2 regions of the Nonomuraea sp. NPDC051298 genome follow, and region 2 is predicted to be linked to the other one. Evidence: riboswitches for the same ligand, from Rfam matches in the RefSeq annotation. Region 2 holds a riboswitch; the other holds the start of a gene.

Region 1 (11,477 bases), on a different contig from region 2:
GTACTCGACCAGGAATTCGCGGACGTCGCACTTGAGGTCCCACGAGGACGGCGCGTCCGCGGCGCTCATCAGGGCCCGCACCTCCACCAGGCCGTTCGGCAGCACGTCGGTGACCTGGAGCGTCCAGTCCTTCTGGTCCCACAGCGGGTTGCCCTGGAGGAACTCGTACAGGGCCTCGCGCAGTTTCGGGACCGGCACCGACCAGTCCACGCGCAGGAACACCACGGCGAGCACCCGGCTGCCGTGGCGGGTCCAGTTCTCGAACGGGTTCTGGGTGAAGTACGACACCGGGAGCACGAGCCGGCGCTCGTCCCACAGCCGCAGCACCACGTACGTGAGCGTCAGCTCCTCGATCCGGCCCCACTCCTTCTCGACCACGACCACGTCGTCCAGGCGGAGCGCGTCGCTGAAGGCGAGCTGGAGCCCGGCCAGCGCGTTGCCGAGGGTGGGCTGGGCGGCGATGCCGACGACCGCCCCGGCGATCCCGGCCGAGGCCAGCAGCCCGGCCCCGAGCGCGCGTACCTGGGGGAAGGAGAAGAGCATGGCGCCGAGCGCGATCACGATGATGGCGGCGGCGGCGATCCGGCGGACCAGCGCGATCTGCGTCATGATGCGCCGCGCCCGGCGGTTGTCGTCGCCCTTGATCAGCACCAGCCGGTCGAGGACGACGTCCGTCAGCGCGTACGTGGCCTGCACGATCAGCCAGGTGACGGCGGCGATCGTGACCAGGCCGAGGACCCGCTCGATCGTGGCGGCCAGGGCCCGGTCGCCGGGCGAGTCGCCCAGCATCCCCGGCCCGAAGACCAGGTTGGCCGCCACGACGGCGGCCACCCAGTACGCCGACCACGTGCAGTGCTCCACCAGATGCCGGGCGAGCGCCCAGTTGCGCCCCACCCTGTTCAGCACCCGCCTGGCCAGCTCCACCAGGAGGATCGCCCCGACCACGGAGATCGCCAGGATCGGCCAGTCTGCCGGAGACTGCACGTTTATGCCCCCAATGTCCTAGAAAGTCTCATCAAAGGTGACATTGCCCTCCACCGCAACCTGGTAGGCGGAGACCCGCCGTTCAAAGAAGTTGGCCAGCTCTTGGACGTCCTGCAACTCCATGAAGGCGAACGGGTTGGCCGAAGCGTACCTTCTGGGCAGGCCCAGGCGGACCAGCCGCTGGTCGGCGACGTACTCCAGGTACTCGCGCATCTGCGCGACCCCCATGCCCGGCAGGCCGTCGCCGCACAGGTCCTCGGCGAAGGCCAGCTCGGCGGCGACGGCCTCCTCGATCATGAGCGTGACCTGCTTGCCGAGTTCGTCGTCGAACAACGACGGCTCCTCGGCCCGCACGGTGTCGACCACGCTGAACGCGAACTCCATGTGCATGGACTCGTCCCTGAACACCCAGTTCGTCCCGGTGGCCAGGCCGCCGAGCAGGCCCCGGGAGCGGAACCAGTACACGTACGCGAACGCGCCGTAGAAGAACAGGCCCTCGATGCAGGCCGCGAAGCAGATGAGGTTGAGCAGGAACCGCCGGCGCTCGTCGGCGGTCTCCAGCCGGTCCAGCCCGTTGATCGAGTCGATCCACCTGAAGCAGAACTCCGCCTTGTCGCGGATCGACGGGATGTGCTCGATCGCGGCGAACGCCTTGACCCGCTCGTCCGGATCGGGCAGGTACGTGTCGAGCAGCGTCAGGTAGAACTGCACGTGCACGGCCTCCTCGAAGAGCTGCCTGCTCAGGTACAGGCGGGCCTCGGGGGCGTTGACGTGCTGGTAGAGGTTGAGCACGAGGTTGTTGGCCACGATGGAGTCGCCGGTGGCGAAGAAGGCGACCAGCCGGTTGATCAGGTGGCGCTCCTGCGGGGTCATCCTGGCCAGGTCGGCGAGGTCGGAGTGCAGCTCCACCTCCTCGACGGTCCACGTGTTGCGGATGGCCGCACGGAACCGTTCGTAGAAGCCGGAGTAGCGCATCGGCCGGAGGGTGAGGTCCATTCCGGGGTCGAGCAGCATGGGCGGGTCTCCTTATTACTGGCAGGCTTCGCAGGTTTCCGGGTTCTCGAGGGAGCAGGCGATCGCCGCCGCAGTGTCCGACGCGGGCGCCGCCACCGTGGTCTGGGCGATCCTGGTGGCGGGGCGCGAGCGCAGGTAGTACGTCGTCTTCAGCCCCTGCTTCCAGGCGTAGGCGTACATCGAGGAGAGCTTGCCGATGGTCGGGCTGGCCATGAAGAGGTTGAGCGACTGCGACTGGTCGATGTACGGCTGCCGCGCCGCGGCCAGGTCGATGAGCGCCTTCTGCGGCAACTCCCAGGCCGTCCGGTAGAGCACCTTGAGGTCGTCGGGGATGCCGGGCACCTGCTGCACGGAGCCGTCGGCGCGCTTGAGGTCGTCGCGCAGGTGCCGCGTCCACAGCCCGCGCGCCTGCAGGTCGGCCACCAGATACCGGTTGACCTGCAAGAACTCGCCCGACAGGGTCTCCCGCTTGAACACGTTGGACACCTGCGGCTCGATGCACTCGTAGCAGCCCGCGATCGAGGCGATGGTGGCGGTGGGCGCGATGGCGACCATGAGCGAGTTCCGCAGGCCGGTGGCCGCGATCTTGTCGCGGAGCGCGTCCCAGCGCGGCGTGCCGCCGGCGCCGTAGTGGTCGGGGTGCAGCACTCCCCCGGCCGCCCGCGTGTCGGCGTACGAGGGGTGCCGGCCGCGCTCGACCGCGAGGTCGGCCGAGGTGTCGTACGCGGCCAGCGCGATCTCCTCGGCGATCCGGGTGGACAGCTCCAGCGCCCGCGGCGAGTCGAACGGCAGCCGCAGCGTGAAGAACACGTCGGCCAGCCCCATCACGCCGAGCCCGATGGGCCGCCAGCGCCTGTTGGCCGCCTCGGCCTCGGGCGTCGGGTAGAAGCCCAGGTCGATGGTGCGGTCGAGGAACCGGACGGCCGTGCGCACGGTGCGGCCCAGCCGCTCCCAGTCGACGTCGTCCCCGGCCAGGTGCGCGGCCAGGTTGATCGAGCCGAGATTGCACACGGCGGTCTCACCGTCGCTGGTGACCTCGAGGATCTCGGTGCACAGGTTGGACAGGTGGATGACGTTCTCGGGGCGGGCGGTCTGGTTGGAGGTGCGGTTGGCGGCGTCCTTGAACGTCATCCAGCCGTTGCCGGTCTGCGCGAGCGTGCGCATCATGCGGCCGTACAGGGTCCTGGCGGGGATCTGGCGGGTGAAGCGACCGGCCGCCTCGTAGGCCCGGTAGGCGGCGGTGAACGCCTCGCCGTACAGGTCGGTGAGGTCGGGCGTCTCCTTCGGGTCGAACAGCGACCACGGCTCGTCGGCCTCCACCCGGCGCATGAACTCGTCCGGCACCCAGTTGGCCAGGTTGAGGTTGTGGGTGCGGCGGGCGTCCTCGCCGGTGTTGTCGCGCAGTTCGAGGAACTCCTCGATGTCGGCGTGCCAGGTCTCCAGATAGACGCAGGCCGCCCCCTTGCGCCGCCCTCCCTGGTTGACCGCGGCCACCGAGGAGTCGAGCGTACGCAGCCACGGCACGATGCCGTTGGAGTGGCCGTTGGTGCCCCTGATCAGCGAGCCGCGCGAGCGCACCCTGGTCCACGAGATGCCGATGCCTCCGGCGTACTTCGACAGCCGGGCCACCTGGCCGTACCTGTCGTAGATGCCCTCCAGCTCGTCGCGCGGCGAGTCGAGCAGGAAGCAGGACGAGAGCTGCGGGCGGCGGGCCCCGGAGTTGAACAGCGTGGGCGAGCTGGGCAGGTACGCCAGCGTGGACATCAGCCCGTACAGCTCGGCCGCCTCGGCCACGGTCTGCGACAGCCCGCAGGCCACGCGCAGGAAGAAGTGCTGGGGCCGCTCCAGCACCGCCCGCGTCTCGGGGTCACGCAGCAGGTAGCGGTCGTAGACCGTGCGCAGCCCGAAATACTCGAACCGGTCGTCCGCCTCGGCCGAGACCAGCGCGTCCAGCTCGGCGGCGTGCGCGGCGACGAACTCCGCGAGCCCGTCCTGGACCAGCCCGGCCGCGTGGGTGGCGGCGACGGACTCGGAGAACGAGCGCACGCCGTGCCCGGCGGCCTCGTCGGCGATCTCCTCGGCCAGCAGCCGGGCGGCGACGCGCGAGTTGGCCGGGTCGGTGATCACCCGGGCGGCGGCCTCCTCGATGGCCAGCCGGCGGTCAACCTCAACGATCTGCGTCACGTGCTCTCTCTCCTCGCGAGCTCATCCCCGTGAGGGCACGCGAGAGCACGGCGGCGCGCGTGTGTACGGCCGCGTCGTGCCCTGGCCCGCCCTCGAGACCCTGAACACTTCCCGCCGGGCACACGCCCGGCACGCCACTGGCAGGTCTTCGGGCTCGCGGGCACGCGCAAAGGCGCCTACTGGCCGTCGCTTCCCGGATCTCTCCAGTGCGTCAATGACGGCGGTCGTTCCCGCTCACCGCTGCGGGGCAGCCCCGGAATCTCACCGGGTTCCCTTTTGCTCCGCCTCCGCAGAGGCGAACCAGCGACGACCAGGATCCTACATCTAGTGGCCGTTCCCGCAACTACCCCAGCATGTTGTGGCTTTGGTGGTGTCGAGCAGGCCGAGATCGTGCAGGACGGCCCGCGTTCTGGCGATCTCGGTGCCGAGCCAGCGGCTGAAGTCGTCTCCGGTCAGCGGGATCGTCAGCCACCCCGCGCCGTGGCAGGCCGCCTCCCAGACGCCGGATCGCAGCACCTGGTCGCACATGCGCACGGCCCGGTCGCGGCTCCCCTGGGACATGTGCTCGGGACCGAACGCGGCCGCCCAGTCCGCGAAGTCCACCCGCACCCCGCACTCCAGCAGGGTCGGCACGTCGAGGTCCGGCACGCGCTGGGCCGAGGAGACCGCGAGCGCCCTGACCCGGCCGCGGCCGATGGCGGTGCGCCAGTCCGACAGCGGGCCCGCCGCGGCGATCGCCTGGCCGGACAGCAGCGCGGCGGCGGCCTCGCCCCTGCTGGGGTAGCCGGTGTAGTAGACCTGCCTGGTGTCCGCGCCGAGCGCCCTGGCGATCAGGCCGAAGAGCAGGTGGTCGGGCTCGCCCTGCGGCCCGCCCACCAACTGCGTCTGGCCGGGGCGGGAGAGGAGCCGCGCGCCGAGTTCGCCAAAGTCCTGCACCGGGGAGCGGCCGGGCACGACCACGACCTCGGCCTCGCCGGTGAGCCTGGCCAGCGGGGTGGCGGTGTCGAGCACACTCCGGCCGTTGTTCAGCTCGTCGGCGGCCAGCGCGGGCAGGCCGCTCACCGTGATCCTGGAACCCGGCCCCAGCTCGAACCCGGCCGCCCGGACCGCGTCGGTGAACACCTGCCCCGCCCTGGCCCAGCGGTCGCCGCCGGACACGATGGAGAACCGGGTGTGCGGCAGCTCTCCGCCGACGTACTGCGTGCCGCAGCCGGTCACGCAGGCGGCCAGGCCCGCCCCCCAGGCGAAGAATCGCCGACGCCGCATGGTGCCTCTCCCCCGAATTTCCCCCTTACCTCAGGTTATTGACACATTACGCGGCGTTACACATTTCGATCGCGGCCAGCCACGGTCTTTTCCCGTGTTTTGCTGGATTTAATAGGCCAATAGGGTTTTTGGGCGTTTTATCGTCTGTCGAGAGTTCCCGGCGGCTTCCGTCCGACTCCGGCCATGAGCGACGACGGCAGGGACCAGTCGCCCACCAGCTTGGGACGGTCGGGACGCCAGTCGGTGGCCTGGACGAGCCCCGGGGGCTCCAGCGGGAAGTCACCGAAGAACGACCTGATCCGGGACGGGGTGCGATCGGCCCCGCCGCCGGGCGAGCCGCCTCCTGGCGGCTCGTCGCCGTCCACGTGCGCCAGGGTCGTGGCGTGCGAGACCACCAGGAAACCGCCGGGCGCCATGCGCTCGCGCAGCACGGCCACCGCCCGCTGCGGATCGGCCGAGTCGGGCAGGAAGTGCAGGATCGAGACCAGCAGCACGCCGATCGGCCGGTCGAGATCGAGGAACTCACCCGCCCTGGCCAGCACGTCCTCCGGGTCGAGCAGGTCGCCCTGAACGAAGAAGGCCCTGCCCGGCGAGCGCCGGAGCAGGACCTTGGCGTGCGCACCGACCACCGGATCGTGGTCGACGTAGACGACCCGCGCCTCTGGGGCGATCTCGTGGGCGCAGCCCTGGGTGGGCAGCCCGCTGCCGAGATCGAGGAACTGGCCGACCCCGGCGCGGGCCACGTAGCGCACGGCACGCTGAAGGAAGGCCCGGTTCGCGTGGGCCAGCGGGACCGCCTCCGGGATCAGCTCGGTGAGCTGGTCGAGGGCCAGGCGATCGACCGCGAAGTTGTCCTTCCCGCCGAGCATGTAGTCATACATGCGTGCGGGATTGGGCCTCTGATGGTCGAACTGCCGCACAGTATTGAATTTATGTCGTCAGCACCGAGATAACGATACTTTGCGACGAATTTGGCACAGCTACTCGACTGTAACGCTCTTGGCAAGGTTGCGAGGCTTGTCGACATCCCGGCCGAGCGCCACCGCCGCGTAGTACGCCAGGAGCTGAAGCGGGATCGTCAGCAGGATCGGGTCCAGCTCGATCTCGTTCTTCGGGATCACGATGACGTCGTCGGCCAGCTTCACGCCGGGCTCGCGGTGGCCCACCATGAGCACCTGGCCGCCCCTGGCCCGGATCTCGCCGAGCGTGGTGAGGTTCTTGTCGAGCAGCTCGTCGTCGGGCACGACCGCGACCGTCGGCATGTCGGGGCCGATCAGCGCGAGCGGGCCGTGCTTCAGCTCGCTGGCCGGATACGCCTCGGCGTGGACGTAGGAGATCTCCTTGAGCTTCTGCGCGCCCTCGCGGGCCACCGGGTAGCCGCGCACCCGGCCGACGAACATCATGCTCGGGTGGTGGGCGTACTTCTTGGCCAGCTCGGCGATCTTGTCGCCCTGCTGGAGGATCTGCTCGATCTGCCCCGGCAGCCGGCGCAGGCCCTCCACGACGCGCCGCCCGTCGGCGGGCGACAGGTCGCGCACCCGGCCCAGGTGCAGCGCGAGCAGCGCGAACGCCAGCGAGGTCGAGGTGAACGCCTTGGTCGAGGCGACCGACACCTCTGGCCCCGCGTGCAGGTAGATGCCGCCGTCGACCTCGCGGGCGATGGCGCTGCCGACGGCGTTGACGATGCCGATGACCCGGCCGCCCTTGCGCTTCAGCTCCTGCACGGCGGCGAGCGTGTCGTACGTCTCGCCCGACTGGCTGATCGCGACGTAGAGCGTGTCGGGGTCGACGACGGGGTTGCGGTAGCGGAACTCGCTGGCCGGCTCGGCGTCGGACGGGATGCGCGCCAGCTCCTCGATGAGCTGCGCCCCGATCTGCCCCGAGTAGTACGCCGAGCCACACCCGATGATCTTCACCCGGCGGAACGAGCGCGTCTCGCGGGCGTCCATGTTGAGACCGCCGAGATGGGCGACGTGGAACCGCTCGTCGAGCCGCCCGCTCATCGTCCTGGTGATCGTCTCGGGCTGCTCGGAGATCTCCTTGAGCAGGTAGTGCTCATAGCCGCCGGTGTCGTAGTGGCCGGCGTCCCAGTCGACGGTCAACGGCTCCTTGGCCGTCTCGCGGGCGTCGCTGGCGAAGGTGTGGAAACCGTCGGCCTTGAGCACGGCCAGCTCGCCGTCCTCCAGGTGCACGACCTGGCGCGTGTAGCGGACCAACGCGGCCACGTCGGAGGCGGCGAACATCTCCTTCTCGCCGATGCCCAGCACGATCGGGCTGCCGTTGCGGGCCACGACCACCTCGCCCTGCCGCTCGGAGTCGATCACGGCGATGCCGTACGTGCCCACGACGGCCTTGAGCGTCTTCCTGACGGCCTCCTCCAGCGAGTCGTTCTCGTCGACCGCGTGGGCGATCAGGTGCGCGAGCACCTCGGTGTCGGTCTCCGAGGCGAACACCACCCCGTCGGCCTCCAGCTTGGCGCGCAACTCCCCGGCGTTCTCGATGATGCCGTTGTGCACGACCGCGACGCGCCCGTCGGCGGACAGATGCGGATGGGCGTTGGCGTCGCTCGGCACGCCGTGCGTGGCCCACCTGGTGTGCCCGATGCCGAGGTTGCCCTTGAACCTGCCCGGCACGACCTTGGCCAGATCGGCCACCCGGCCCTTGACCTTGCGTACCTTGAGGCCCTTGTTGGACACCACGACCCCGGCCGAGTCATAGCCCCGGTATTCCAGCCGCTGCAGGCCCTCCAGCAGGATGGGGGCGGCGTCCTTGGGGCCGACGTAGGCCACGATTCCACACATCGAGGTCTCCTCTTATCCGTAAACGATCCTGCGTAGCTGCCTCAGAGACAGCTCGGGGGCCGCCACGCGGCGGCCCCGTAATTCGCCGGCGATCCGGGGGAAGATCTCGTCGTTGGTGAAGCCGCGCGTCTTCAGCTCGCCGTGACGGCGGCGGACGAACTCCTCGACGGACTCGGAGAAGTACGCCAGCACGTCGGCGACCACGCGGGCCGCTTCGCCGGGACCGAGGGGGCTCGTCCTGGTGAGGTGGGTGATGAGATCTTCGTACGGATGCCGCGCCGTGGACACAGACGAGGACCCTACGACTCTGGAACGAGGCACGCCAACATCCTGCCCGAAATCGGGCAGGATTTAACGCTTCGGGGAGAGGGTGGGGCGTGGCGGCAGGCGAGGGCGGGGCTTCCGGGCTGACGGGCCGAATTCGCCGGGGATCTGTTGGATCTCATCTGTAACATCCGACCCGTCTGACACATCCCTTTCTGGGAATGGTTACGGTGAGTAGTCGCATCGTGACGTTCCTGGGGAGATGTTCATGCAGCTCTGGCTCGCCGCCGTCCTGGCCGCCGGCGCCCTCGCCGTACCCGCCGACGTCCTGCCCGCAGCCTTCACCCTTCCGGCGACCGCGACGGTCTCGGCGGTCCCCTCGGCCTCCGGGCGGCAGGGTGACTTCGCCGCCGCCGCCCGCGAGTACGGGGTGCCGGAGAGCGTGCTGCTGGCGGTCTCGTACCTGGAGTCGCGGTGGGACGCGAACGGGGGACGGCCCAGCACGGCGGGCGGGTACGGCCCGATGCACCTGGTGGACGCCTTCCCCGCCGACGCGCTCGGGCACGACCACGCCCTCATCGGGGACGCCCTGGGGGATCCTCGGGGCGACGACTCCCGTCCGATGTCCCAGGCGCGCGTCGAGGAGGTGACCCACTCGGCGGCGCACGCGTCCGGGTCGGCGCCTCGGACGACCCTGCCCGAGGCCGGTCGCCTGACCGGGCTGGCGGCCGCCCGGCTACGGCACGACCCGGCCGCGAACATCCGGGCCGGAGCCGCCCTCCTCGCCTCCTACCAGGAGAGCCCCAGCGCCGACCCCGCCGCCTGGCGCGAGGCCGTCGCGCGGTACGCGGGGGCGGACGACCCGGCGGCGTCCCGGGCGTTCGCGGACGAGGTGTTCTCGGTGATGCGGGAGGGGGCGCAGCGGCGTACCGACGACGGCCACCTGGTACGGCTCGCCCCCGTCCCCGGCCTGCGCGAGCTGCGCGACGAGGACGCCGAGGCGGTCACGCGGCACGACCCGGACGCCGCGCCCGTCCAGAACGAGCAGGCCGTGGACGACGACAACCCGTCCGCCGGCGACGAATCGGCCGACACCGGCACCGACCTCGACCCCCTGGCGGACGAGGAGGCCGAACCCGTCACGTGGACCGGCTCCCCCGGGCCGAAGGGGCACTCGGGGGGCCGGCAGGCGGAGTGCCCCTCCTCCCTCACCTGCGAATGGATGCCCGCCGCCCACAAGCAGTTCGGCAAGAAGAAGAGCCGCGACTACGGCAACCACGACCGCCTGTCACGCGCCCGTGCCGTCGACTACATCGTCGTTCACGACACCGAGGGCACCTACCAGGGCATCCCGTCCATGATCCGCAACCCGAAGTACGTGAGCTGGCACTACACGATCCGCTCCCGCGACGGACATGTCGCCCAGCACGTGGCGACGAACGACATCGCCTGGCATGCGGGGAACTGGGATGTCAACACCCGTTCGATCGGCATCGAGCACGAGGGCTACCTGGCCAAGGGCGGCGCCTGGTACACGGAGGCGATGTACCGGTCGTCGGCGCGGCTGGTCAAGTACCTGGCCGGGAAGTACGACATCCCGCTCAACCGGGCCCACATCCTGGGCCACGACAACGTGCCGGGGACGACCCCGCAGACGGTCGCGGGGATGCACGAGGACCCGGGGCCGTACTGGGACTGGGCGCACTACTTCGAGCTGATGAACAAGCCGTTCAAGGCGGCCAAGGACGGCGACTCCGTCATCATCCGCCCGTCGTACGCCACCCACCGGCCACGCTTCACCGGCTGCGAGTCCACCAAGCCCAGCAAGGCGTGTCCCGCGCACGGGGCCTCCACGGTGTGGCTGCACAAGTCGCCGAGCGACACCGCTCCCCTCGTCACCGACCTGGGCAAACACCCGGGCAAGCCGAGCACGCACAGCGTGTACGACCACAGCGCCCGCGCCTCGACCGGCCAGCGCTTCGCGGTCGCGGAGCGGCAGGGGGACTGGACGGCGATCTGGTACCTGGGCCAGAAGGCGTGGTTCCGCAACCCGGCCTCGAACCCGACCGCCGTCCCGGCCAAGGGGCCCATCGCGACGCCGGTGTCGGCCGACGTGAAAGTGTACGGGCGGGCCTATCCGGAGAAGTCCGCCTACAAGGGGGCGGCGTACCAGGCGTTGACGCCGCTCAAGTACAAGATCGAGCCGGGGCAGACGTACGCGGTGGGTGACACGATCACCGGGTCGTACTACGCGGCGAACGCGCACAGCGCCGCCAGGCACGTGACCACCACGGGCGAGACGCGTTACTACCAGATCCAGTTCGGTCACCGTGTGATGTTCGTGATGACCAAGGACATGCGCCTGGTGCACCCGTCCGCGTGACGCGCCGATTTCGCCCCTTGGGCGTCGCGGTGCGCACGGGCACTCTCCGGAGACGATATGGTTTTCCCGTAGCCCGGTGTGCACAGCCGGGCCTTCACGCGGAAGTGGCTCAGTGGTAGAGCATCACCTTGCCAAGGTGAGGGTCGCGGGTTCGAATCCCGTCTTCCGCTCGGAGTGAGGCTCCTGGTGGAGTGGCCGAGAGGCGAGGCAGCGGCCTGCAAAGCCGTCTACACGGGTTCAAATCCCGTCTCCACCTCGATGATCGGCGGCCCTCCCGGATCCGCTAAGGTAAGTGCACCGCCACGCGGAAGTGGCTCAGTGGTAGAGCATCACCTTGCCAAGGTGAGGGTCGCGGGTTCGAATCCCGTCTTCCGCTCTGGTTTCCAGCTCGACAAGGACGATTAGCTCAGCGGGAGAGCGCTTCCCTGACACGGAAGAGGTCACTGGTTCAATCCCAGTATCGTCCACCAGACCAGATCTGATCTGGTCATGTGCACGACAAAGCCCCAGCTCATGGCCTATGCCGGGAGTCTGGGGCTTTCTGTTGTCCCGGGCTGTTCGCCGTTCTCGTCAGCACGAGC
Region 2 (11,477 bases):
GGGCCCTGATCGCGGGCAGCTTGGCCGGGTCCATGGCGGCGATCGTGGCATGCTCGTCCAGGAGCTGTTCCAGCCGGGCGATGTCGCCGTAGGTGTCGGCGCGGGCCATCGGCGGCACCAGGTGGTCCACCAGGACGGCGTGCGCCCGCCGCTTGGCCTGCGTGCCCTCTCCCGGGTCGTTCACGAGGAAGGGGTAGATCAGCGGCAGGTCGCCGAGTGCGGCGTCCGTGCCGCAGGCGGCCGACATGCCCGCCGACTTGCCGGGCAGCCACTCCAGGTTGCCGTGCTTGCCGACGTGCACCATCGCGTGCGCGCCGAAGTCGGCCGACAGCCAGCGGTAGGCGGCCAGGTAGTGGTGGCTGGGCGGCAGGTCGGGGTCGTGGTAGATGGCGATCGGGTTCTCGCCGAAGCCGCGCGGCGGCTGCACCATCACGACCAGGTTTCCGGCCCGCAGCGCGGCCAGCACGATGTCCTTCCCACGGTCCTTTCCGTGGTCGCTCTCGTGGACGAACAGCTCCCCCGGCGGCGGCCCCCAGTGCCGCTCCACCTGCTCGCGCAGCTCCGCGGGCAGCGTACGGTACCAGCGCTCGTAGGAGGCGGCGGAGATGCGCACCGGGTTGCCCGCCAGGTGCTCCTCGGTCAGCCAGTCCTGGTCCTGCCCGCCGGCCGCGATCAGGGCGTGGATGAGCGCGTCGCCGTCCTGCTCGGCCGCGCCGGGGAACACGCCGGGGAACCCGTCGCCCAGGTCGTAGCCCGCCTCGGCGAGCCGGGCCAGCAGCCGGACGGTGCTGGCCGGCGTGTCCAGCCCGACGGCGTTGCCGACCCGCGAGTGCTTGGTCGGGTACGCCGACAGCATCACGACCAGCCGCCGCCGTTCCGGAGGGGTGTGCCGGAGCAGGCCGTGGCGTACGGCGATGCCCGCCACCCTGGCGGCCCGCTCGGGGTCGGCGACGTAGACGGTCAGCCCGTCCCTGTCGACCTCCTTGAACGAGAACGGCACCGTGATGATCCGCCCGTCGAACTCCGGGATCGCCACCTGCGAGGCGGCGTCCAGCGGCGACAGCCCGTCGTCGTTCTCCTCCCACGCCCGCCTGGAGGTGGTCAGGCAGAGGCCCTGCAGAATGGGCACGTCGAGGGCCGCCAGCGCGCCCACGTCCCATGCCTCGTCGTCGCCGCCCGCGCCGGCGGTGGCCGGGCGCGAGCCGCCCGCCGCGAGCACGGTGACCACCAGCGCGTCCACCGTGCGCAGGGTGTCGAGCAGCTCCGGCTCCGCCGTGCGCAGGGAGGAGCAGAAGATCGGCAGCGCCTGCCCGCCCGCGTCCTCGACGGCGGCGCACAGCGTCTCGACGAACGCGGTGTTGCCCGCCATGTGGTGCGCCCGGTAGTAGAGCACCCCCACCACCGGACCGCTCCGCGACCGGGCGGGCCGCTCCAGCCGTCCCCAGGAGGGCGCCGCCGCGGGCGGCTCGAACCCATGACCGGTCAGCAGGACCGTGTCGGACAGGAACGCGTGCAACTGCGCCAGGTTGCCCGCTCCGCCGTGCGCCAGGTAGGCGTGCGCCTCGGCGCAGACCCCGCCGCTGACCGTCGACAGCTCCATCAGCTCGGCGTCGGGCGCCTGCTCCCCGCCCAGCACCACCACCGGGCGCGGCCCGGCCAGCAGCGCGTCGAGGCCCTCCTCCCAGGCCCTGCGCCCGCCCAGCAGGCGTACGACGACGAGGTCCGCTCCGGCCACCAGACCGGGGACGTCCTCGGCCGTCAGCCGGGCCGGATTGCCCAGCCGGTAGCCCGCGCCACTGGCGCGCGCGCTCAGCAGGTCGGTGTCGGAGGTGGAGAGCAGCAGGACGGTACAGCGGTCGCCAGGCACGACGCATTCCTCCCTCGGGGTCCTCGCCCCGGTCGTGGGTGACGCGACGGCCGGAGTCTCCTGGCTCCCGGATCGACGCTCACCCCGGCCTTCCCACCCGTCGCCGGGCAGTGACCTCGTGGTGGGGTTCGCTCCCCGGTCACAGTGGCGGGACCGCGCCGGTTTCGCACCGGCTTCCTCCCATTGCCATCGCCTACTGCGAAGCTTACGGCAGGAGCGACGCCCCCATAAGTGGCGTTACGCTCCTCATCGTGCCCATAGCTGACTTTTCCGGACGCATGCGTCCCGACGCCTGTCCGGGGGCGCTCCAGGTGCACGAGGCCGCCGACGGGCCGCTGGCCCGCGTCCGCCTGCCCGGCGGCGCGGTCTCCGCCGCGCAGCTCCACGAGCTGGCCTCGTGCGCGGCCGAGCTGGGCATCGGCGTGCTCGAATTGACCTCGCGAGCGAACGTGCAGGTGAGAGGGTTGAGTCGGCCCGAGGTCTTCGCCGGGCGGATCGCCTCGGTGGGCCTGCTGCCGTCGCCCGCGCACGAGCGGGTGCGCAACATCGTGGCCTCCCCGCTCAGCGGGCGCGGACCGGCCGGGGTGCTGGACGTGCTCGCGTCGGCGGACGCCCTCGACCGTGCGCTGTGCGCGCGGCCCCGGCTGGCCGGGTTACCGGGGCGGTTCCTGTTCGCCCTGGACGACGGCACGGGCGACGTGCTCGGGCTCGGCGCGGACGTCACGTTCGCGGCGACGGGGCCGCGCGACGGGCGGTTGCTGCTGGCGGGGACGGACACCGGGCTGACGGCCGGGACGGACACCGGGCTGACCGCAGATCCCGGCTCGGCGATCCCGCTCATGATCCGCGCCGCCGAGGCGTTCCTCGACGAGCGGCCCGGCGACGCTCCCCGCGCCTGGCGCGTCCACGAGCTGGCGAACGGCCCCGCCCGGATCACCGCCCGCCTGCGCGACTACCCACCGCCCCCGGCGAACGGCCACACCTCCGAACCCCGGCAATCACCAACCCCAACGGACGACTCCGCCTCCGAACCCCGGCCCGCACCGCCCACGGCAGGCCGTCTCCCCGGTCCGCGGCCGCCCGCCGCCATCGGCGGGCGGCGGGCTGGGCGGGTCGCCCAGCGGGACGGCCGGGTGGCGGTCGAGGCCGTGGTGCCGCTCGGCCGGTTGACGCCCGCCCAGGCCAGGACGCTCGCGGACGCCGGTCACCCCGTCCGCCTGACCCCTTGGCGGACCACCGTGCTGCTGGACCTCTCCCCCGCCGAGGCGGACCGGGCCACGAAGGCACTCGACGCCGCGGGCCTCGTCACCGACCCGGACTCCCCGTGGTCCGCGGTCACCGCCTGCACCGGACGTCCCGGCTGCGCGAAGGCGCTCGCGGACGTGCGGGAGGACGCGCGGCGCTGGGTGGAGAGCCTGGCGGGCGCCCCCGGGACGCCCGTTCACTGGGCCGGTTGCGAGCGGCGCTGCGGTCTGCCGCGCGGCCGGGTCGTCCAGATGATCGCTACCACAGACGGATACGAGGAACGCCAGGAGTGACCGACTACCTCCGCGACGGCGCCGAGATCTACCGGCGTTCGTTCGCGACCATCCGCGCCGAGACCGACCTCACGGGCATGCCGCCCGAGGTGGCCCAGGTGGCGGTGCGCATGATCCACGCCTGCGGCATGACCGACCTGGTCACCGACCTGGCCTGGTCCCCGTCGGTGGTCGCGCGGGCCCGCGCGGCCCTGCGCGGCGGGGCCCCGGTGCTGTGCGACGCCATGATGGTCGCCTCGGGCGTGACCAGGCGCAGGCTGCCCGCGGCCAACGAGGTGCTGTGCACGCTGGGCGACCCCCGCGTGCCCGAGCTGGCCGAACGGCTCGGAACCACCCGCAGCGCCGCCGCCCTGGAGCTGTGGCGCGACCGGCTCGACGGCGCGGTGGTGGCGATCGGGAACGCGCCGACCGCCCTGTTCCGGCTCCTGGAGCTGGTCGCCGCGGGGTCGGGACGGCCGGCCGCCGTGCTCGGCATCCCCGTCGGGTTCATCGGGGCGGCCGAGTCCAAGCAGGCGCTGGCGGACAGCGACCTGGAGTACCTGGTGGTGCACGGCCGTCGCGGCGGCAGTGCGATGACGGCGGCGGCGGTCAACGCCATCGCCAGCGAGACGGAGTGAGCGCGATGACAGGACGCCTGTACGGAGTCGGCCTCGGCCCCGGTGACCCCGAGCTGGTCACGGTCAGGACGGCCCGGCTGATCGGCGAGGCCGACGTGATCGCGTACCACGCCGCCAGGCACGGCCGCAGCATCGCCCGTTCGATCGCCCTGCCGTACATGCGCGCGGGGCAGGTCGAGGAGCTGCTGCTCTACCCGCTGACCACGGAGACCACCGACCACCCCGGCGGCTACCAGGGCGCGCTCGACGACTTCTACGCCGACTGCGCCGAGCGGCTGGCCGCCCACCTGGACGCCGGCCGGACGGTGGTCGTGCTGGCAGAGGGCGATCCGCTCTTCTACGGCTCGTACATGCACCTGCACAAGCGCCTGGCCCATCGCTACCCGACCGAGGTGGTGCCCGGCGTCACCTCGGTCAGCGCCGCCTCCGCCGTGCTGGGGCGTCCGCTGGTGGAGCGGGACGAGGTGCTGACGGTCCTGCCCGGTACGCTGCCCGCGCAGGCGCTGGCGGAACGGCTGCGCGACACCGACTCCGCCGCCGTGCTCAAGCTGGGCAGGACCTTCGAGAAGGTCCGCGACGCCCTGGCCGAGGCGGGCCGCCTCGACGACGCCTGGTACGTCGAGCGCGCCACCATGGACGCCGAGCGGGTCGCGCCGCTCAAGGACGTCGACCCGGGCGGGGTCCCGTACTTCTCGCTGGCCCTGCTCGCCAGCCCGGCCGAGCGCACGTTCGTCCCCGAACGGCCGGCGGCCGAGGGGCGGGGTGAGGTGGCCGTGGTCGGCCTGGGCCCGGCCGGGCGGCCGTGGCTGACCCCGGAGGCGCAGGAGGCGCTGGCGGCCGCGACGGACCTCGTCGGGTACGGCCCGTACGTGGACCGCGTGGCCCCCAACCCGCGCCAGCGCCGCCACCGTACCGACAACAGGGTCGAGGCCGAACGCGCCAGGCACGCGCTGGAGCTGGCCCGCGACGGCGCTCGCGTGGCGGTGGTGTCGTCGGGCGATCCGGGCGTGTTCGCCATGGCCAGCGCCGTGCTCGAAGCCGCGGCCGACTTCCCCGGGGTGCCGGTCCGGGTCGTACCCGGGCTGACCGCCGCCCAGGCGGTGGCCGCCAAGGCGGGCGCGCCGCTCGGCCACGACTACTGCGTGCTGTCGCTGTCCGACCTGCTCAAGCCGTGGGACGTGGTGGCCGGCCGGCTCACCGCCGCCGCGCGGGCGGACCTGGTGCTGGCGATCTACAACCCGGCCTCGCGCAGCCGTACGTGGCAGGTCGCCGCAGCTCGGGACCTGCTGCTGGAGCACCGGGCACCGGCCACCCCCGTGGTGATCGGCCGCGACGTCGGCGGCCCTGAGGAGAGCGTCACCGTCACCACGCTCGGCGAGCTGGACCCGGCCCAGGTGGACATGCGCTGCCTGCTGATCGTCGGCTCGTCCACGACCCGCGTCGCGGAGAACGGCGTCGTCTACACCCCTCGCCGCTACCCCTGAACCCAGGACACCGCCGCCGCCACGTCGTGGGCCACTCGAACGCCCGGGTGCGGCGGCGGCCGGTCCACCATGATCACCGGCAGCCCGGCCTCGCGGGCCGCGACGAGCTTGGCCGTGGTCAGGCGACCGCCGCTGTCCTTGGTCACCAGCGCCTCCAAGCGGTGCTCCCGGATGAGGGCGCGCTCGCCCTCGACGGTGTACGGCCCGCGGTCGAGCAGGACCCGCACGTTCGCGGGCACGGGCGGCTCTGGCGGGTCCACCGACCTGGCCAGCAGCCACACGCCGGGCAACGAGGTGAAGACCGGCAGGCTCCGGCGACCGGTGGTGAGAAAGACCCGCACCGCACCCGCCAGCCCGGCCCCGCGATCGCCGGTCGACCGCGGCTCGCCGCCCTGGCCGGGGCCGGGACCGCCGGTCGGCCACGGCTCGCGATCGAATCCCTGGCCGGGATCGCCGGTCCGATCAGGGCCGCGGGCGCCCGTTCGCCAGCCGCCGGTCGCGAGGAGGTCGGCCGCCGCCCGCAGGGAGCCGACGCGCAGCCAGGAATCGCCCGGCTCCTCCCGCCACCCCGGCCGCCGCAGGACGAGCAGCGGCACCCCGACCGCCTCGGCGGCCGTGACCGCCGACGCGGTCATCCGCTCCGCGAACGGATGCGTGGCGTCCACCAGCGCGTCGATCCGCTCGCTCACCAGCCAGCCCGCCAGCCCTTCCGGCCCGCCGAACCCGCCCTCGCGCACCTCGCCCACCGGCAGGCGCGGGTTGCTGACCCGTCCCGCCAGCGAGGACACGACGCGCAGCCCCGGGTCGGCGACGAGTTCGGCGGCCAGGGCCCGCGCCTCGGCCGTGCCGCCCAGGATCAGGACCCGCCGCACGCCCGCTCCCTGTCCGCCCGCTCCCTGGCCGCGCTGTAGAGATGGCTGTCGGGGAACTGCGTCGCCGACAGCACCCGCCCGACGACGATCACCGCCGTCCGCCTGATCCCGGCCTCGTGCACGCGCCCGGCGATGTCGGCCAGCGTCCCACGCAGGATCACCTCGTCGGGCCTGCTCGCCCGCGCCACCACCGCCACCGGGCAGTCCGCTCCGTACGAGGGCAGCAGCTCGGCCACCACCGCGTCGATCCGCTGCACGGCCAGGTGCAACACCATCGTGGCCCGGCTCACACCGAGCGTCGCGAGGTCCTCGCCGTCCGGCATGGGCGTGGCACGGGCGGACGTACGCGTCAGGACGACCGTCTGGCCGACGCCGGGCACCGTCAACTCCCGGCCGAGCGCGGCCGCCGCCGCCGCGAACGCGGGCACCCCCGGCACCACCTCGTACGGCACGCCGAGCGCGTCCAGCCGGCGCATCTGCTCGGCCACGGCGCTGAAGACGGACGGGTCGCCCGAGTGCAGCCGCGTCACGTCGAGGCCGTCGCGGTGGGCGGCGGCCAGCTCGGCGACGATCTCGTCGAGGGTCAGCTCGGCCGTGTCCACCAGCCTGGCCCCGGGCGGGCAGGCGTCGAGCAGTTCGCGCGGCACCAGCGAGCCCGCGTACAGGCACACCGGCGACGCCTCCAGCCGCCGCAGGCCGCGCAGCGTGATCAGGTCGGGGGCGCCGGGCCCCGCGCCGACGAAGTACACGGTCACGGTCGGTCCCTCTGCTCGGTAGTTTGCTTGGTGACCGACCACACGGTCACCGGCATGGCCGCCCGCCACCCGGTGAACCCGCCCACGGGCGCGGCCCGCTGAACGGCCAGGCGTACCAGGTCGCCGCCGAGCCTGGCGTACCAGTGCGCGAGGACGGTCTCGGACTCCAGGGTGACCGCGTTCGCGACGAGCCTGCCGCCGGGGCGCAGGGCGGACCAGCAGCGTTCCAGCAGGCCCGGCGCGGTCGCGCCGCCGCCGACGAACACCGCGTCCGGCTCCGGCAGCCCCTCCAGCGCGCCGGGGGCCCTGCCCTCCACCACGCGCAGCGCCGGCACGCCGAGCCGCTCGGCGTTGCGCCGGATGGCGGCGGCCCGGTCGGCCCTGTGCTCGATCGCCACGGCCGCGCACGACGGGTGGCCGCGCAGCCATTCGATGGCGACGCTGCCCGCCCCGGCTCCCACGTCCCACAGCAGTTCGCCGGGGATCGGGGCCAGGCGGGACAGGCTCACGGCGCGGACCTCCCGCTTGGTGAGCTGCCCGTCGTGCTCGTACGCGCCGTCCGGCAGCCCCGGCACCCTGGCCAGCGGTTCGGCGTCCCTGGCGAGGACGCACTCGACGGCGATCACGTGCAGCGGGGACACTTCGGGGGCCGTCCAGCCGTCGGCCGTGCCCCGCCGCTCCGACTCCGACGGGGCGCCCAGGTCCGACAGCACGGTCATCGGGCTGGGGCCGTACCCGTGCCCGGCGAGCAGCTCGGCGACCACGGACGGGGAGTCTGGGCCCGCGCCGAGCACGATGACCCGGCGGCCGGGCAGGAGGGCGGCGGCCAGGGCCGCGGGCGGGCGGCCGACCAGGCTGACCACGTCGACGTGCTCGACCGGCCAGCCGAGCCGGGCGCAGGCCAGCGACAGGGAGGACACGTGCGGCAGCACCCGGACGCGGTCCGCGCCCAGCAGCCGTACCAGGGTCGAGCCGATGCCGTGGAACATGGGGTCGCCGCTGGCCAGCACGCACACCTCGCGGGCGGCGTGGGAATCCATGAGCGCGGGCAGGGCGGGCAGCAGCGGGGACGGCCAGGCCACCCGTTCGGCGGCGGGGGCGGGCACGAGGTCGAGCTGCCGTACGCCGCCCATGAGCACCTCGGCGCCCTCCACCGCCCGCCGCGCGGCCGGGGTCAGACCGTCCCAGCCGTCCGCCCCGATCCCGACGACGGTGATCACACGTTGCCCAGCACGCGGGTCACCTGGATCTCCACGACCACCCGCGACGGGTTGACCCGGGGTGGTTTGTAGCGGGCGGCGTAGCGGCGCTCCGCGTCGGCCACCTGCTCCGGCTCGGCGCGTACGACGGCCCGGCCCTCCAGGGTCGACCAGCGGCGGCCGTCCACCTGGCAGAGCGCGACCTGCGCGCCCGAGGCACCGATGAGCCCGGCCTTGTGGGACGAACCCGAGGTGATCACCCTGGCGATGCCGGTGGCCAGGTCGAGCGTCGCGCCCACGGGCACGACGTGCGGCGGGCCGTCGGAGCGGGCGGTGGCGAGCGTGCACAGGTGCCGCTCCTGCCAGAAGGCGGCGAACGCGTCGCCCTGCGCGGCCAGGTCCACGATCCTCCTCGGGCCTATGGGGTCTTTCGGCTGGCGGGTAGCTAGCGGGGTAAATCGTATATCCGGCGTTCTGGCAGACTTTTCCGGGTGAAGCGGCTACTCGTCATCGGGATCGGCGCTGGCGATCCCGACCATCTCACCCTGCAGGCGGTCAAGGCCATCGCCGCCACGGACGTGTTCTTCATCGTCGACAAGGGCGAGACCAAGCACGAACTGGTCCAGCTCCGCCTCGACCTGATCGCCGAGCACGGCCGCGGGCCGTACCGGATCGCCGAGGCCCGCGATCCGGAGCGCGACCGCGTCTCTCCCGCCTACACCGCCGCCGTCGAGGACTGGCGCTCGCGCCGCGCGCTGGCGTGCGAGGCCCTCATCCGCGACGAGCTGGGCGCGGACGAGACCGGCGCGTTCCTGGTGTGGGGCGACCCGGCCGTGTACGACAGCACGCTCGCCATCCTCGACGAGATCCTCCTGCGCGGGAACGTCGCCTTCGACGTCGAGGCCGTCCCCGGCATCAGCAGCGTGGCCGCGCTCACCGCCCGCCACCGCGTCGGCCTCACCCAGGTGGGGCGGCCCACCCACCTCACCACCGGCCGCCGCCTGGCCGAGCGGGGACCCACCGCCGACGACGTGGTGGTCATGCTCGACGCCCACTGCTCGTTCGCCGGGCTGGACGACTTCCACATCTACTGGGGCGCCTACCTGGGGACGCCGGACGAGATCCTCGCGTCGGGGCCGGTCGCCGAGGTCGGCGACCGGATCCGCGAGCTGCGCGACGAGGCCCGTGCCCGCAAGGGCTGGATCATGGACACGTACCTGCTGCGCCGCATCCCGGCGGCGGACCACTGACCTGGCCCACCCGGGCGCGCATGTTTGCAAGTTTGCGCAATTATCTGGCAATGTGGCTGGGTACGTCGTCACCGCAGATGAGTTCCGAGCCGGACGGTCCCGGCCACCTCGTGGGTGCGGTCAGCGGGAGAGGGGCCGCGCGATGGGCCTGCTGCGGTGGCCGACGGGCTCCGACCGGCCGGGAGAGGGCACCGCGCGCCGGCGTACGCGCTGGTCGTGGCCCGACCTCGTGGTGGCGCTCGGCATGCTGGTGGCCCTGTATGTGGTGATCAGGGTCGGTGAGGGCACCACGACGTCCTTCACCCCGTCCAGGACCCCGGAGATCGACACCGACCCGGCCAACCTGCCCTACTACGCGGCGCGCAGCCTGCTGCGGATGTTCGCCGCACTGGCCCTGTCGCTGGCCTTCACCCTGGTGTACGCGTACGTGGCGGCGCATTCGCGCAGGCTGGAGCGGGTCCTGATCCCGGCGCTCGACATCCTGCAGTCGGTGCCGATCCTCGGCTTCCTGACGGTCGCGGTCTCCGCCCTGCTGGCGTTGTTCCCCGGCTCGATGCTCGCACTGGAATGCGCGGCGGTGTTCGCGATCTTCACCTCGCAGGCGTGGAACATGACGTTCGCCTTCTACCACGCGCTGCTCACGGTGCCCAGGGAACTGGACGAGCTGTCGCGGGATCTGCGCCTGACCCGGTGGCTGCGGTTCTGGCGGATCGAGCTGCCGTCGGGGGCGATCCCCCTGGTGTGGAACGCGATGATGAGCTTCGGCGGCGGCTGGTTCTTCCTCGTCGCCTCCGAGCTGATCACGGTGTCGGGCACCGACTACACGCTGCCCGGAGTCGGCTCGTTCGCGGGTGCGGCCATCGCCGAGGGGAACCTGGCCGGGATGGGCTGGGCGATCGCCGCGATGGCGGTGCTGGTGACCGGGGTGAACGTGGTGTTCTGGCGGCCGTTGGTGGCCTGGGCGGAGCGGTACAAGGTGGAGCAGACCGAGGCGAGCCAGGTCCAGCGTTCACTGGTGCTGGACTTCCTGCGCCGGGCGCATTGGCCGCGGCTGCTGGCCCGCGCGTGCGCGCCGCTGCGCGAGCTGGCGATGCGGGCAGGACGCGTCCTCGGCCGGGACGACGGGCCGCTGCAGGTGGATCTCCGGCGGCGGCGGGCCGGTGACGTGGCGTTCTGGGGCGTGACAGGGGCGCTGCTGGCCTGGGGGCTGGCCGGTCTGGTCGGCTATCTCGACGATCACGGCGGGTTGTCGGTGTTCGTCGAGCCGCTGCTGCTGGGGTCGCTGACGTTGGCGCGGGTCGTGGTGCTGGTGGCGGTGGCGACGCTGGTCTGGGTGCCGATCGGCGTGTGGATAGGCTCGTCGCCGCGGCTGACCCGGATCGCCCAGCCGGTGGTGCAGGTCCTGGCCAGCTTCCCGGCCAACTTCCTGTTCCCCCTGGCCACCTGGGTGTTCGTGCGGACCGGGCTGTCGCTGAACGTGGGCGGCATCGTGCTGATGGCACTCGGCGCGCAGTGGTACATCCTGTTCAACGCGATCGCCGGGGCCATGGCGATCCCCACCGACCTGCGCGAGGCCATGGACGACCTGGGTGTGCGCGGGTGGCAGCGGTGGCGACGGCTGATCATTCCGGGGATCTTCCCCGCGTACGTCACCGGCGCGATCACCGCTTCCGGCGGGGCCTGGAACGCCTCGATCGTGGCCGAGGTGGTCACGTTCGGCTCGGCCACGCTGACCGCGTCCGGGCTCGGCGCCTACATCGCCCACGCCACCCAGTCCGGCGACCATCCCGAGCTGCTCGCCGGGATCGCGGTCATGTCCCTGTACGTCGTGGCGCTGAACCGGCTGGTGTGGCGGCGGCTGTACCTGCTGGCCAAGACCCGTTACGCCTGGTGAG

Evidence for each region. A riboswitch is a leader RNA that binds a small molecule or an ion and turns the genes downstream of it on or off. The one in region 2 is predicted to bind cobalamin.
Region 1: it holds a riboswitch for cobalamin, as region 2 does, so the genes downstream of both, ACZ6S0_RS02090 (ribonucleoside-diphosphate reductase subunit alpha) here and cobN (cobaltochelatase subunit CobN) in region 2, are expected to answer to the same signal.

Annotation. Positions count from the first base shown of each region.
Region 1 is NZ_JBVJIM010000001.1:410,301-421,777, forward strand. It holds gene ACZ6S0_RS02080 (mechanosensitive ion channel family protein) at 1-984, opposite strand, end outside; gene ACZ6S0_RS02085 (ribonucleotide-diphosphate reductase subunit beta) at 1,003-1,998, opposite strand; gene ACZ6S0_RS02090 (ribonucleoside-diphosphate reductase subunit alpha) at 2,014-4,182, opposite strand; cobalamin riboswitch at 4,305-4,502, opposite strand; gene ACZ6S0_RS02095 (Bug family tripartite tricarboxylate transporter substrate binding protein) at 4,507-5,448, opposite strand; gene ACZ6S0_RS02100 (SAM-dependent methyltransferase) at 5,586-6,368, opposite strand; gene glmS (glutamine--fructose-6-phosphate transaminase (isomerizing)) at 6,429-8,249, opposite strand; gene ACZ6S0_RS02110 (hypothetical protein) at 8,262-8,537, opposite strand; gene ACZ6S0_RS02115 (N-acetylmuramoyl-L-alanine amidase) at 8,782-10,896, shown strand; tRNA gene ACZ6S0_RS02120 (tRNA-Gly) at 10,995-11,066, shown strand; tRNA gene ACZ6S0_RS02125 (tRNA-Cys) at 11,082-11,152, shown strand; tRNA gene ACZ6S0_RS02130 (tRNA-Gly) at 11,201-11,272, shown strand; tRNA gene ACZ6S0_RS02135 (tRNA-Val) at 11,292-11,366, shown strand.
Region 2 is NZ_JBVJIM010000004.1:542,967-554,443, forward strand. It holds gene cobN (cobaltochelatase subunit CobN) at 1-1,867, opposite strand, end outside; cobalamin riboswitch at 1,899-2,103, opposite strand; gene cobG (precorrin-3B synthase) at 2,119-3,405, shown strand; gene ACZ6S0_RS16110 (precorrin-8X methylmutase) at 3,402-4,022, shown strand; gene ACZ6S0_RS16115 (precorrin-2 C(20)-methyltransferase) at 4,028-5,506, shown strand; gene ACZ6S0_RS16120 (cobalt-precorrin-6A reductase) at 5,497-6,378, opposite strand; gene cobM (precorrin-4 C(11)-methyltransferase) at 6,363-7,133, opposite strand; gene cbiE (precorrin-6y C5,15-methyltransferase (decarboxylating) subunit CbiE) at 7,130-8,353, opposite strand; gene ACZ6S0_RS16135 (pyridoxamine 5'-phosphate oxidase family protein) at 8,350-8,736, opposite strand; gene cobF (precorrin-6A synthase (deacetylating)) at 8,824-9,582, shown strand; gene ACZ6S0_RS16145 (ABC transporter permease) at 9,725-11,476, shown strand.